Pleomorphomonas sp. T1.2MG-36: one gene and its partners. The protein of the gene in region 1 interacts with the protein of each later gene in a pairwise test. Links are inferred from orthologs where the notes say so. Each region holds a gene or a part of one and is shown in the gene's direction. Other genes may lie near its edges. The genes, in order: QQZ18_RS11780, QQZ18_RS03540 and QQZ18_RS14730.

Region 1 (2,983 bases):
TGAGGAGTCCTGCAAGTTCCGACATGTCGGCGGCCGGCCTGACGACAAAGGCAGCGCGCCAAGCGGCAACCGTAGCCATGGCAGCCGGAGGCGTTGCCACCGTGACGATGCCGGCGCCGGCCCGAAGCGCCGCTTCTGCCGCGAGGCGAGCCGCGCCACAGGACGTGAGCGGCCCGGACGCCACCAGCGCCGCGCCGCGACTGTACTTGTGACTGTCGATGGCGGCTTCCGGCCAGCACTCCGCCCAGAGGCTTGGACCGTTGGCCACCGTCTCCGGGGCGATCTCGGCCAACACCCTCGGGTCGATGCCGATCTGGGCAAGGCGGACCCGGCCGCAGTGCGTGCGCCCAGGAAGAAGCAGATGGCCGGGCTTGCGGCGGAAGAAGGTCACCGTCTCGTCGGCGAGGATCGCCGTACCGCGAACCTCGCCGGTACGGCCGTCGATGCCGCTTGGAAGATCGACGGCGTAGACGCTCGCACCATTGGCCCGCGCCATGTTGACGGCAGCGATCAGTTCGGCATCCCGTCCCGAAACGTCACGGCTGAGGCCGGCGCCATAGAGCGCATCGACGATAACCTTGGCACCCTCGAAGAGATCGGCTGTCGCCGGCAGCGTCTCGCCGCGCCATGCCCGTTCGGCGCCGGCCGCATCTCCCTTGAGATCGCGAGCCGTCATCCCCTCCGGCAGGGCAAGGGCCACGCGCACGGCAAAGCCGCGTTGCTTGAGAACGCGGGCGATGACGAAGCCGTCGCCGCCATTGTTGCCCATGCCGCAGAGCACGATGGCCCGGGTGCCCTGGTTGAATCTGGCGCAGATGACGTCGGCTACGGCATAGCCGGCATTTTCCATCAGCCGTTCGCCGGGCATGCCGCCGGCGATGGTCAGCGCATCGGCGCGGCCCATCTCGGTCGGTGTAAGCAACGGTTCGCCCTGCATCCGGTTCACTCCCTGGCGACAGGCGCGATCCGCCTGTAGGTGGCTCCCTCCTCGTCTACACCCTTGGGCTGAAAGCAACAATTCCCTCGGCCCACGAGGCTCGACAGGCGCCAGCCGGCTGGCCGATATCGGCCAATATTCTCCTAACGAGGCGGCAACTTGCCTAATAGAGTCCCATTTGCACAAGATTTAGGCCGCTTCATTGGGCAATCTCCATTACTTTTCCCTCCTTCTCACTGGCGATCGCCTCATTTTTCGCCAGGAACCGGCACGGGGCCGAACTGGCACGTCGAATGCTTGAGAGGGTGCGTCTCGGTCGGCGCAGGGTGGAAAAATCGCCTCGCGCGGGCGCCAGGAGCAACGGAGACAAGGGGTCGATGAAAAAAATCGAGGCTATCATTAAGCCCTTCAAGCTGGACGAGGTGAAGGAAGCGCTGCAGGAAGTGGGGCTTCAGGGCATCACCGTCACCGAAGCCAAGGGCTTCGGCCGGCAGAAGGGCCATACCGAGCTCTATCGGGGCGCCGAATATGTCGTCGACTTCCTGCCGAAGGTGAAGATCGAGGTCGTCATGACCGACGACATGGTCGCCAAGGCCGTCGACGCGATCCGCAACGCGGCCCAGACCGGTCGCATCGGCGACGGCAAGATCTTCGTGTCGCCGGTGGAGGATGCCATCCGTATCCGTACCGGCGAATCCGGCAACGACGCAATCTGATGCCGTGCCCGGCTACCGGCTGCCATGAGGGTGGCCAGCGGGCTCAAGGCAAGGACAACCCAGGGAAATTGGGGCACTCCAACCAGCCACTTACCTGGCCGGGAAGTGCCCTGGCAAGACCAGAAAACCCGAAAGGAAGGGCAAATGACCACTGGTGCTGACGTTTTGAAAATGATCAAGGACAACGACGTCAAGTTTGTTGACCTGCGTTTCACGGACCCGAAAGGCAAGTGGCAGCATGTGACGTTCGACATCGGCCTCGTCGATGAGGACATGCTCGAGAACGGCACCGCCTTCGACGGCTCGTCGATCGCCGGCTGGAAGGCCATCAACGAATCCGACATGACGCTGGTCCTCGATCCGGAGACGGCGTTCATCGATCCGTTCTTCGCTCAGACCACGCTGGTCATCGTCTGCGACATCGTCGACCCCGCCTCCGGCCAGTCCTACAGCCGCGATCCCCGCTCGATCGCCAAGAAGGCCGAGGCCTACGTTGCCTCGCTCGGCATCGGTGACACCGTGTTCTTCGGTCCGGAAGCCGAGTTCTTCGTGTTCGACGACGTCCGCTTCTCGGCGACGCCGTACAACACCGGCTTCAAGCTGGACATGGTCGAACTGCCGACCAACGGCGACACTGAGTACGAATCCGGCAACCTCGGCCACCGCGTCCGCACCAAGGGCGGCTATTTCCCGGTTCCGCCGATCGACAGCCTGCAGGACATGCGCTCCGAGATGCTGTCGGCCATGGCCGAGATGGGCGTCGTCGTGGAAAAGCACCACCACGAAGTCGCCTCTGCCCAGCATGAGCTCGGCATGAAGTTCTCGACGCTGACCCGCATGGCCGACCACCTGCAGATCTACAAGTACGCCATCCATCAGGTTGCCCATGCCTACGGCAAGACGGCCACGTTCATGCCGAAGCCGGTGTTCGGCGACAACGGTTCGGGCATGCACGTCCACCAGTCGATCTGGAAGGACGGCAAGCCGGTATTCGCCGGCAACCAGTACAACGACCTCAGCGAGACCTGCCTCTACTACATCGGCGGCATCCTGAAGCACGCCAAGGCGATCAACGCCTTCTCCAACCCGTCGACCAACAGCTACAAGCGTCTGGTCCCGGGCTACGAAGCTCCGGTTCTGCTGGCCTACTCGGCTCGTAACCGGTCGGCGTCCTGCCGCATCCCCTACACGACGAACCCGAAGGCCAAGCGCGTCGAGACCCGTTTCCCGGATCCGGCCGCCAACCCCTATCTCTGCTTCGTCGCGCTGCTGATGGCCGGCCTCGATGGTGTCAAGAACAAGATCCATCCGGGCGATGCCATGGACAAGA
Region 2 (3,152 bases), on another replicon or contig:
GCGACGACTGCCCCGGCGTCGGAACTTTGCGTCGGCGGAATGATGGTGCCTGCACCGGTGTTTCTCGCGCCGATGGCCGGCATCACCGACCTGCCGTTCCGGCGTGTGGCGCGCCGCTATGGCGCCGGCCTGACCGTGTCCGAAATGGTGGCATCCGAAACCCTGCTCGATGGTCATCCGGAAACGACGACTCGCGCCGAGGCGGACGACGAGGGTTTGCACGTCGTGCAGCTTGCCGGTCGCGAGGCGCGCTGGATGGGCGAGGGCGCCCGGGCGGCGGAAGCCGGCGGCGCTGACATCATCGACATCAACATGGGCTGTCCGGCCAAGAAGGTCGTATCGGGCTACTCGGGTTCGGCGCTGATGCGCGATCTCGACCATGCGCTGACGCTGGTCGAGGCCGTGGTCGGCGCCGTCAGCGTTCCGGTGACGCTGAAGATGAGGCTCGGCTGGGATGATACCTGCCTCAACGCGCCGGAACTGGCGCGGCGGGCCGAGGCGGCCGGCGTCTCCATGGTCACCGTGCATGCTCGCACGCGCAACCAGTTCTACAAGGGTTCGGCCGATTGGTCGAAGGTGAGGGCGGTGCGCGAGGCCGTTTCCATCCCTTTGGTGGTCAACGGCGATATCGTTGACGCCGCGACGGCGCGCGAGGCGCTCCGCCAGTCGGGTGCCGACGCGGTGATGATCGGCCGGGGCGCCTATGGTCGTCCCTGGCTGCCGGGCCGGATCGCCGCCGCGCTGGCGTCCGGTGGCGAGGCGGAGGCGCCCGACCGGGACGAGATCCTGCGCTCGCTCCGGGCGCAATATCGGCACATGCTCGCCCATTACGGCGAGGGTCTGGGCCTCAGGATGGCCCGCAAGCACGTCGGTTGGACGTTTGAAGCGGTGCCGCGCGATGATGCGTCGGCGGCCGACATCCGCCGCCGGGCGCTGACGGCGGAAACGCCGGAGGCGGTGATGGAAGCCGTTGACGAGTGGTTCGCCGACGGCGCGAGTTTCGAGAGGGTTGCCGCATGACGACGTCTTCATCCGCACCGGGCGCGGAGGTTCCGTCGGAGCGGGATCTCGGAGTGTCGATCCTCAACGCCTTGCCGCATCCGGTGATCATGCTCGATTCCGAGGGGCGGGTCTGCTCGGCCAACGACGCGGCACAGAATTTCTTCCAGTCGAGCGCCGCCGTGCTTGGCCGGCATTCGCTCAGGCATTTCGTGCCCTTCGGCAGCCCGCTGCTGCAACTGGTCGAGCAGGTGCGCGAGCGCGGCTCCTCGGTCAACGAATACCGCGTCGACGTCGGCACGCCACGCAACGGCGGCGAGCGCGTCGTCGACATCTATGCCGCGCCGGCCTCCGACCGCCCCGGTCACGTGGTGATCATGCTGCAAGAGCGCACCATGGCCGACAAGATGGACAAGCAGCTCACCCATCGCGGGGCTGCCCGTTCGGTCACCGGCCTTGCCGCCATGCTGGCGCACGAGATCAAGAACCCGCTCTCCGGCATCCGTGGCGCGGCACAGCTGCTGGAGCAGTCGGCCGACGATGGCGACAGGGCGCTGACCCAGCTGATCACCGATGAAGCCGACCGCATCGTCAAGCTGGTCGACCGCATGGAGGTGTTCTCCGACGAGCGGCCGATCGAGCGCGAGCCGGTCAACATCCACGCCGTGCTCGAACACGTGAAGCGTCTGGCGCTCTCCGGCTTTGCTCGCGATATCCGCATCGTCGAGGAATACGATCCGTCGTTGCCGCCGGTCTACGCCAATCGCGACCAGTTGGTGCAGGTGTTCCTCAACCTCGTCAAGAACGCCGCCGAGGCGCTGACCGACACGCCGGATGCCGAGATCGCGCTGACCACGGCTTTCAGGCCGGGTGTGCGCCTGTCGGTACCCGGTACGCGCGAGCGCGTCAGTCTGCCGCTTGAGTTCTGCGTGCGCGACAACGGCCCCGGCGTTCCGGAAGAAATCCAGGGGCACATGTTCGATCCCTTCGTCACCACCAAGACCAACGGCACTGGCCTCGGCCTCGCCCTGGTCGCCAAGATCGTCGGCGACCATGGCGGTGTCATCGAATGCGAAAGCCAGCCGCGCCGCACCACCTTCCGCCTCCTCCTTCCCGCCTACGTCGACAAGACCGCGGACTGAAAGGGTCTTCTCAGATGCCTACCGGCAGCATACTCGTCGCCGACGATGACTCCGCAATCCGCACGGTGCTGAATCAGGCTCTGTCGCGAGCGGGCTATGAAGTGCGTCTCACCTCCAACGCGGCGACGCTGTGGCGCTGGGTGAGCCAGGGCGATGGCGATCTCGTCATCACCGACGTGGTCATGCCCGACGAGAACGCCTTCGACCTGCTGCCGCGCATCAAGAAGGCACGCCCCGATCTACCCGTGATCGTGATGAGCGCGCAAAACACCTTCATGACGGCGATCCGCGCCTCCGAGAAGGGCGCCTACGAGTATCTGCCCAAGCCGTTCGACCTCAAGGAACTGATCTCCATCGTCGGCCGGGCACTCGCCGAGCCCAAGGGCAAGCAGCGGCTCGAGGTTGGCGAAGATGGTTCGGAAAACATGCCGCTGGTCGGCCGCTCGCCGGCCATGCAGGAGATCTACCGCGTTCTCGCCCGTCTGATGCAGACGGACCTGACCGTGATGATCACCGGCGAGAGCGGCACCGGCAAGGAACTGGTGGCGCGGGCGCTGCACGATTACGGCAAGCGCCGCACCGGACCGTTCGTGCCCATCAACATGGCGGCCATCCCGCGCGACCTGATCGAAAGCGAGCTGTTCGGCCATGAGAAGGGCGCCTTCACCGGCGCGCAGGCTCGCTCGGCAGGGCGGTTCGAGCAGGCCGAGGGCGGCACCCTGTTCCTCGACGAGATCGGCGACATGCCGATGGACGCCCAGACGCGCCTTCTGCGCGTGCTGCAGCAGGGCGAATACACCACGGTTGGCGGCCGTACACCGATCAAGACCGACGTGCGCATCGTCGCGGCCACCAACAAGGACCTCAGGATCCTGATCAACCAGGGCCTGTTCCGCGAGGATTTGTTCTTCCGCCTCAACGTGGTGCCGATCCGCCTGCCGCCGCTTCGCGAGCGCATCGAAGACATTCCCGATCTGGTGCGCCACTTCTTTACCGTCGCCGAGAAGGAAG
Region 3 (3,466 bases), 650 kb from region 1 along the record:
TTCTGGCCGAGCTGGAGAAATCGGGCGGAAACAACGCCGCCTCCATGCTCGACGACCTGCCGCTGTTCTCGCTGGCACGCCATCAGGCCGCGGCGGCACCGGTCGAAATGGCACCCGATCCCGCGGAAGCGGAGCTGCTCGCCGCCATCGATGCGCTGGCGCCCGACGAGCTCAGTCCCCGCGAGGCGCTGGAGGCCGTTTATCGGCTGAAGGCGCTTCGAATGGGAATCGGACGCGCGCATGGTTGATTGTTCGGGTTCCGCCGACTATTCGGTTTTGTTGCCGGCTGCGGACAAGCCCGGACCTGCTGCGCCTACCTCGTCCGAAGGTGATTGCCGCCGATGACCAAGCTTCCGGAAACCACCACCCTGATCGACGAGACGGCACTCGGCGCGGAAATGGCGGCCATCGCCGACCGGGCGGCAACCGCCGGTGTCGACCCACGCCCGGAACTGCTCGCCGTGCTGAAGCGGGCGAACCAGGAAGGACGAGCGGCGGCCCGAGATATCCTGGGCCGCGACCGGGATGGCGTCGCCTGCGCCCGCCGCCTCTCGGCTCTGGTGGATTCGCTGATCCACGTCATCTACGAGCATACGGTGAGCCGCGTCTTCCCCGGCGGGCGCGACGAGAAGATCGCCATCATCGCCGTCGGCGGCTATGGCCGCGCTACGCTGGCCCCCTCCTCGGACGTCGACCTCCTGTTCCTGCTGCCGCCGAAGTCGCAGCCGCTCGCCGACAAGGTTCTGGAACACATCCTTTATTTTCTCTGGGACATCGGCTTCAAGGTCGGCCACTCGACACGCCGCGTCGAAGACTGCATCAAGCTCGGCCGCGCCGACATGACCATCCGCACGGCGCTGCTCGAAGCCCGGTGGATTCTCGGCGACAAGAGCCTCTATTCGGAGATGACCAGCCGCTTCGACAACGAGGTGGTCAAGGGCACCGGTCCGGAGTTCATCCAGGCCAAGCTTGCCGAGCGCGACGAAAGGCACAGGCGCGCCGGCACCTCGCGCTATCTCGTCGAGCCGAACGTCAAGGACGGCAAGGGCGGCCTCCGCGACCTTCACACGCTGTTCTGGATCGCCAAATACTTCTATCGCGCCTCGACGGCCGACGAACTTGTGAAGCAGGGCATCTTCGCCCGCAAGGAGCTCAACCGCTTCCACAAGTGCGAAGAGTTCCTGTGGGCGGTGCGCTGCAACCTCCACTTCGTCACCAACCGGGCCGACGACCGGCTCGGCTTCGAGAACCAGCGCGAAATTGCCGAGCTCCTGGGCTATCAGCTCCATCCAGGTCTTGAGCCCGTCGAACGCTTCATGAAACACTATTTCCTGGTGGCCAAGGACGTGGGCGACCTCACGCGCATCTTCTGCGCGGCCCTCGAGGAGATGCACGCCAAGCCCAAGCCGATGCTCGATCGGGTGCTGCGCCACACCTTCCGGCGGCGCAAGAAGTCGCTGCCGGGCACGCCGCAGTTCATCATCGACAACGACCGCCTGTCGGTGATCGACGACGGCGTGTTCGAGCGAGATCCGGTCAATCTTCTTCGTATCTTCGCCGTTGCCGCCCGGAAGGATCTCGACTTTCATCCGGATGCGCTGAAGCTGATCACCCGCTCTCTGCGCCTCATCGATAGCGACTTGCGCGAAAATGAGGAGGCCAACCGCATATTCCTCGACGTGCTGACGTCGAAGAGGCATGCCGAGGCGGTGCTCAGGGCGATGAACGAAACCGGCGTGCTCGGCCGCTTCATCAACGAGTTCGGCCGCGTCGTGGCGATGATGCAGTTCAATATGTATCATCATTACACCGTCGACGAGCACACGCTGCGGGCCATCGGCCTTCTCGCCCAGATCGAGCGCGGCGAGGAGCAGGGCGACCATCCGCTCGCCACCGAGCTGTTTCCGGCCATTTCCAACCGCAACGTGCTCTATCTCGCCCTGTTCCTGCACGACATCGCCAAGGGGCGCGTCGAGGATCACTCGATTGCCGGTGCCAAGATTGCCCGCCGTCTCGGGCCGCGCTTCGGCTTCTCGCCGGCCGAGACGGACCAGCTCGCCTGGCTCGTCGAGAACCACCTGGTGATGTCGATCATCGCCCAGTCGCGCGATCTTTCCGACCGCCAGACCATTCGCGACTTCGCCGCCGTGGTGCAAACGGTGGAACGGCTCCGCATGCTGCTGATGCTGACCATCGCCGACATCAAGGCGGTGGGTCCGGGCGTCTGGAACGGCTGGAAGGGGCAACTCCTCAGGACACTCTATTACGAGACCGAGCCCTATCTCCTCGGCGGCCACTCGAAGCTGTCGCGCGACCAGCGCGTCGCCGCCGCCAAGGCGGAGCTCGCCGCCGAGCTGACCGACTGGAGCGAGACGGAGCTATCCGACTATGGCCGACGCCATTTCGCGCCTTACTGGCTGCGCGTCGACCTGCCCGAAAAGATCATGCACGCCCGCCTTCTGAGGTCGATGGAAGGGACGGGGCGACGCCTCGCCACCGCCTATTCGACCAAGAAATTCGAGGCGATCACCGAACTGGTGGTGGTGGCGCCCGACCATCCGCGCCTTCTGTCGACCATCACCGGCGCCTGCGCGGCGGCCGGCGTCAACATCGCCGACGCCCAGATCTACACCACCACCGACGGCCTCGCCCTCGACACCATCCTGATCAACCGCGAGTTTCCGGACGACGCCGACGAGTTCCGGCGCGCCGACCGCGTGCTGAAGATGATCGAGGCGGCGCTCGAAGGGCGCGAGAGACTGCCGGAGATCGTTGCCCGCCGTGTCGGTCAACGCAAGGCGACCAAGGCGTTCAGCGTGCCGACCGACATCAAGTTCGACAACGCGCTGTCGGAGAACCTTTCCGTGCTCGAGGTGTCCTGCCTCGACCGGCCGGGCCTTCTCTACGACGTGACGACGGCGATGAGCGACCTCAACCTCAACATCGCCTCGGCGCACATCGCCACCTTCGGCGAGCGGGTTGTCGACGTGTTCTACGTCACCGATCTCACCAAGCTGAAGATCCAGTCCGGCTCCAAGCAGGCAGCGATTCGCCGACGCATCCTCGCGGCCGTGGCCGGCGAAGAGCCGCATCCGCCCAAGAAGGCAGCCTGAGGAAGGCAACCGGTCATGAGCCTCGTCAAAAACTTCGTGACCGTGGGCGGCGCCACGTTGTCTTCACGGCTGCTCGGCTTCGTCCGTGACGTGTTCATGGCGAACATGCTGGGCTCGGGCCCGATTGCCGATGCCTTCTTCGTCGCCTTCCGCCTGCCCAATCTGTTCCGGCGCCTGTTCGCCGAGGGGGCCTTCTCCTCAGCCTTCGTGCCGCTGTTCGCCCGGGCGCTGGCCGAAGGTGGCAAAGTGTCGGCGCGTGCGCTGGCAGAGGACATCCTCGCGATCTTCCTGCTGGTGCTGGTCGTCGTCACCGCGCTGGCCGAAATCGGCGCGCCGTGGCTGGTGGGCGTGCT

What was found.
Region 2: the proteins of QQZ18_RS11780 (region 1) and QQZ18_RS03540 interact in binary tests that used the Escherichia coli proteins (3 or more experiments, as listed by UniProt). The link is inferred for Pleomorphomonas sp. T1.2MG-36 from one-to-one orthologs.
Region 3: the proteins of QQZ18_RS11780 (region 1) and QQZ18_RS14730 interact in binary tests that used the Escherichia coli proteins (3 or more experiments, as listed by UniProt). The link is inferred for Pleomorphomonas sp. T1.2MG-36 from one-to-one orthologs.

The regions. Positions count from the first base shown.
Region 1 is NZ_CATNLY010000023.1:65,800-68,782, forward strand. What follows is about bases 154-2,983. They hold QQZ18_RS11780 (P-II family nitrogen regulator), read left to right. Parts: upstream 154-1,314; coding sequence 1,315-1,653; downstream 1,654-2,983. Other genes in these bases: QQZ18_RS11775 (NAD(P)H-hydrate dehydratase), read right to left, coding at 154-937; glnA (type I glutamate--ammonia ligase), read left to right, coding at 1,798-2,983. Also shown: more of QQZ18_RS11775, read right to left, coding at 1-153. UniProt on the Escherichia coli protein: P-II indirectly controls the transcription of the glutamine synthetase gene (glnA). P-II prevents NR-II-catalyzed conversion of NR-I to NR-I-phosphate, the transcriptional activator of GlnA. When P-II is uridylylated to P-II-UMP, these events are reversed.
Region 2 is NZ_CATNLY010000001.1:754,275-757,426, reverse strand. The notes cover bases 80-3,078. They hold QQZ18_RS03540 (two-component system sensor histidine kinase NtrB), read left to right. Parts: upstream 80-1,016; coding sequence 1,017-2,141; downstream 2,142-3,078. Other genes in these bases: ntrC (nitrogen regulation protein NR(I)), read left to right, coding at 2,156-3,078; dusB (tRNA dihydrouridine synthase DusB), read left to right, coding at 80-1,020. Outside these bases: more of dusB, read left to right, coding at 1-79; more of ntrC, read left to right, coding at 3,079-3,152.
Region 3 is NZ_CATNLY010000023.1:714,121-717,586, forward strand. The notes cover bases 1-3,313. They hold QQZ18_RS14730 ([protein-PII] uridylyltransferase), read left to right. Parts: upstream 1-341; coding sequence 342-3,113; downstream 3,114-3,313. Other genes in these bases: mutS (DNA mismatch repair protein MutS), read left to right, coding at 1-248; murJ (murein biosynthesis integral membrane protein MurJ), read left to right, coding at 3,129-3,313. Outside these bases: more of murJ, read left to right, coding at 3,314-3,466.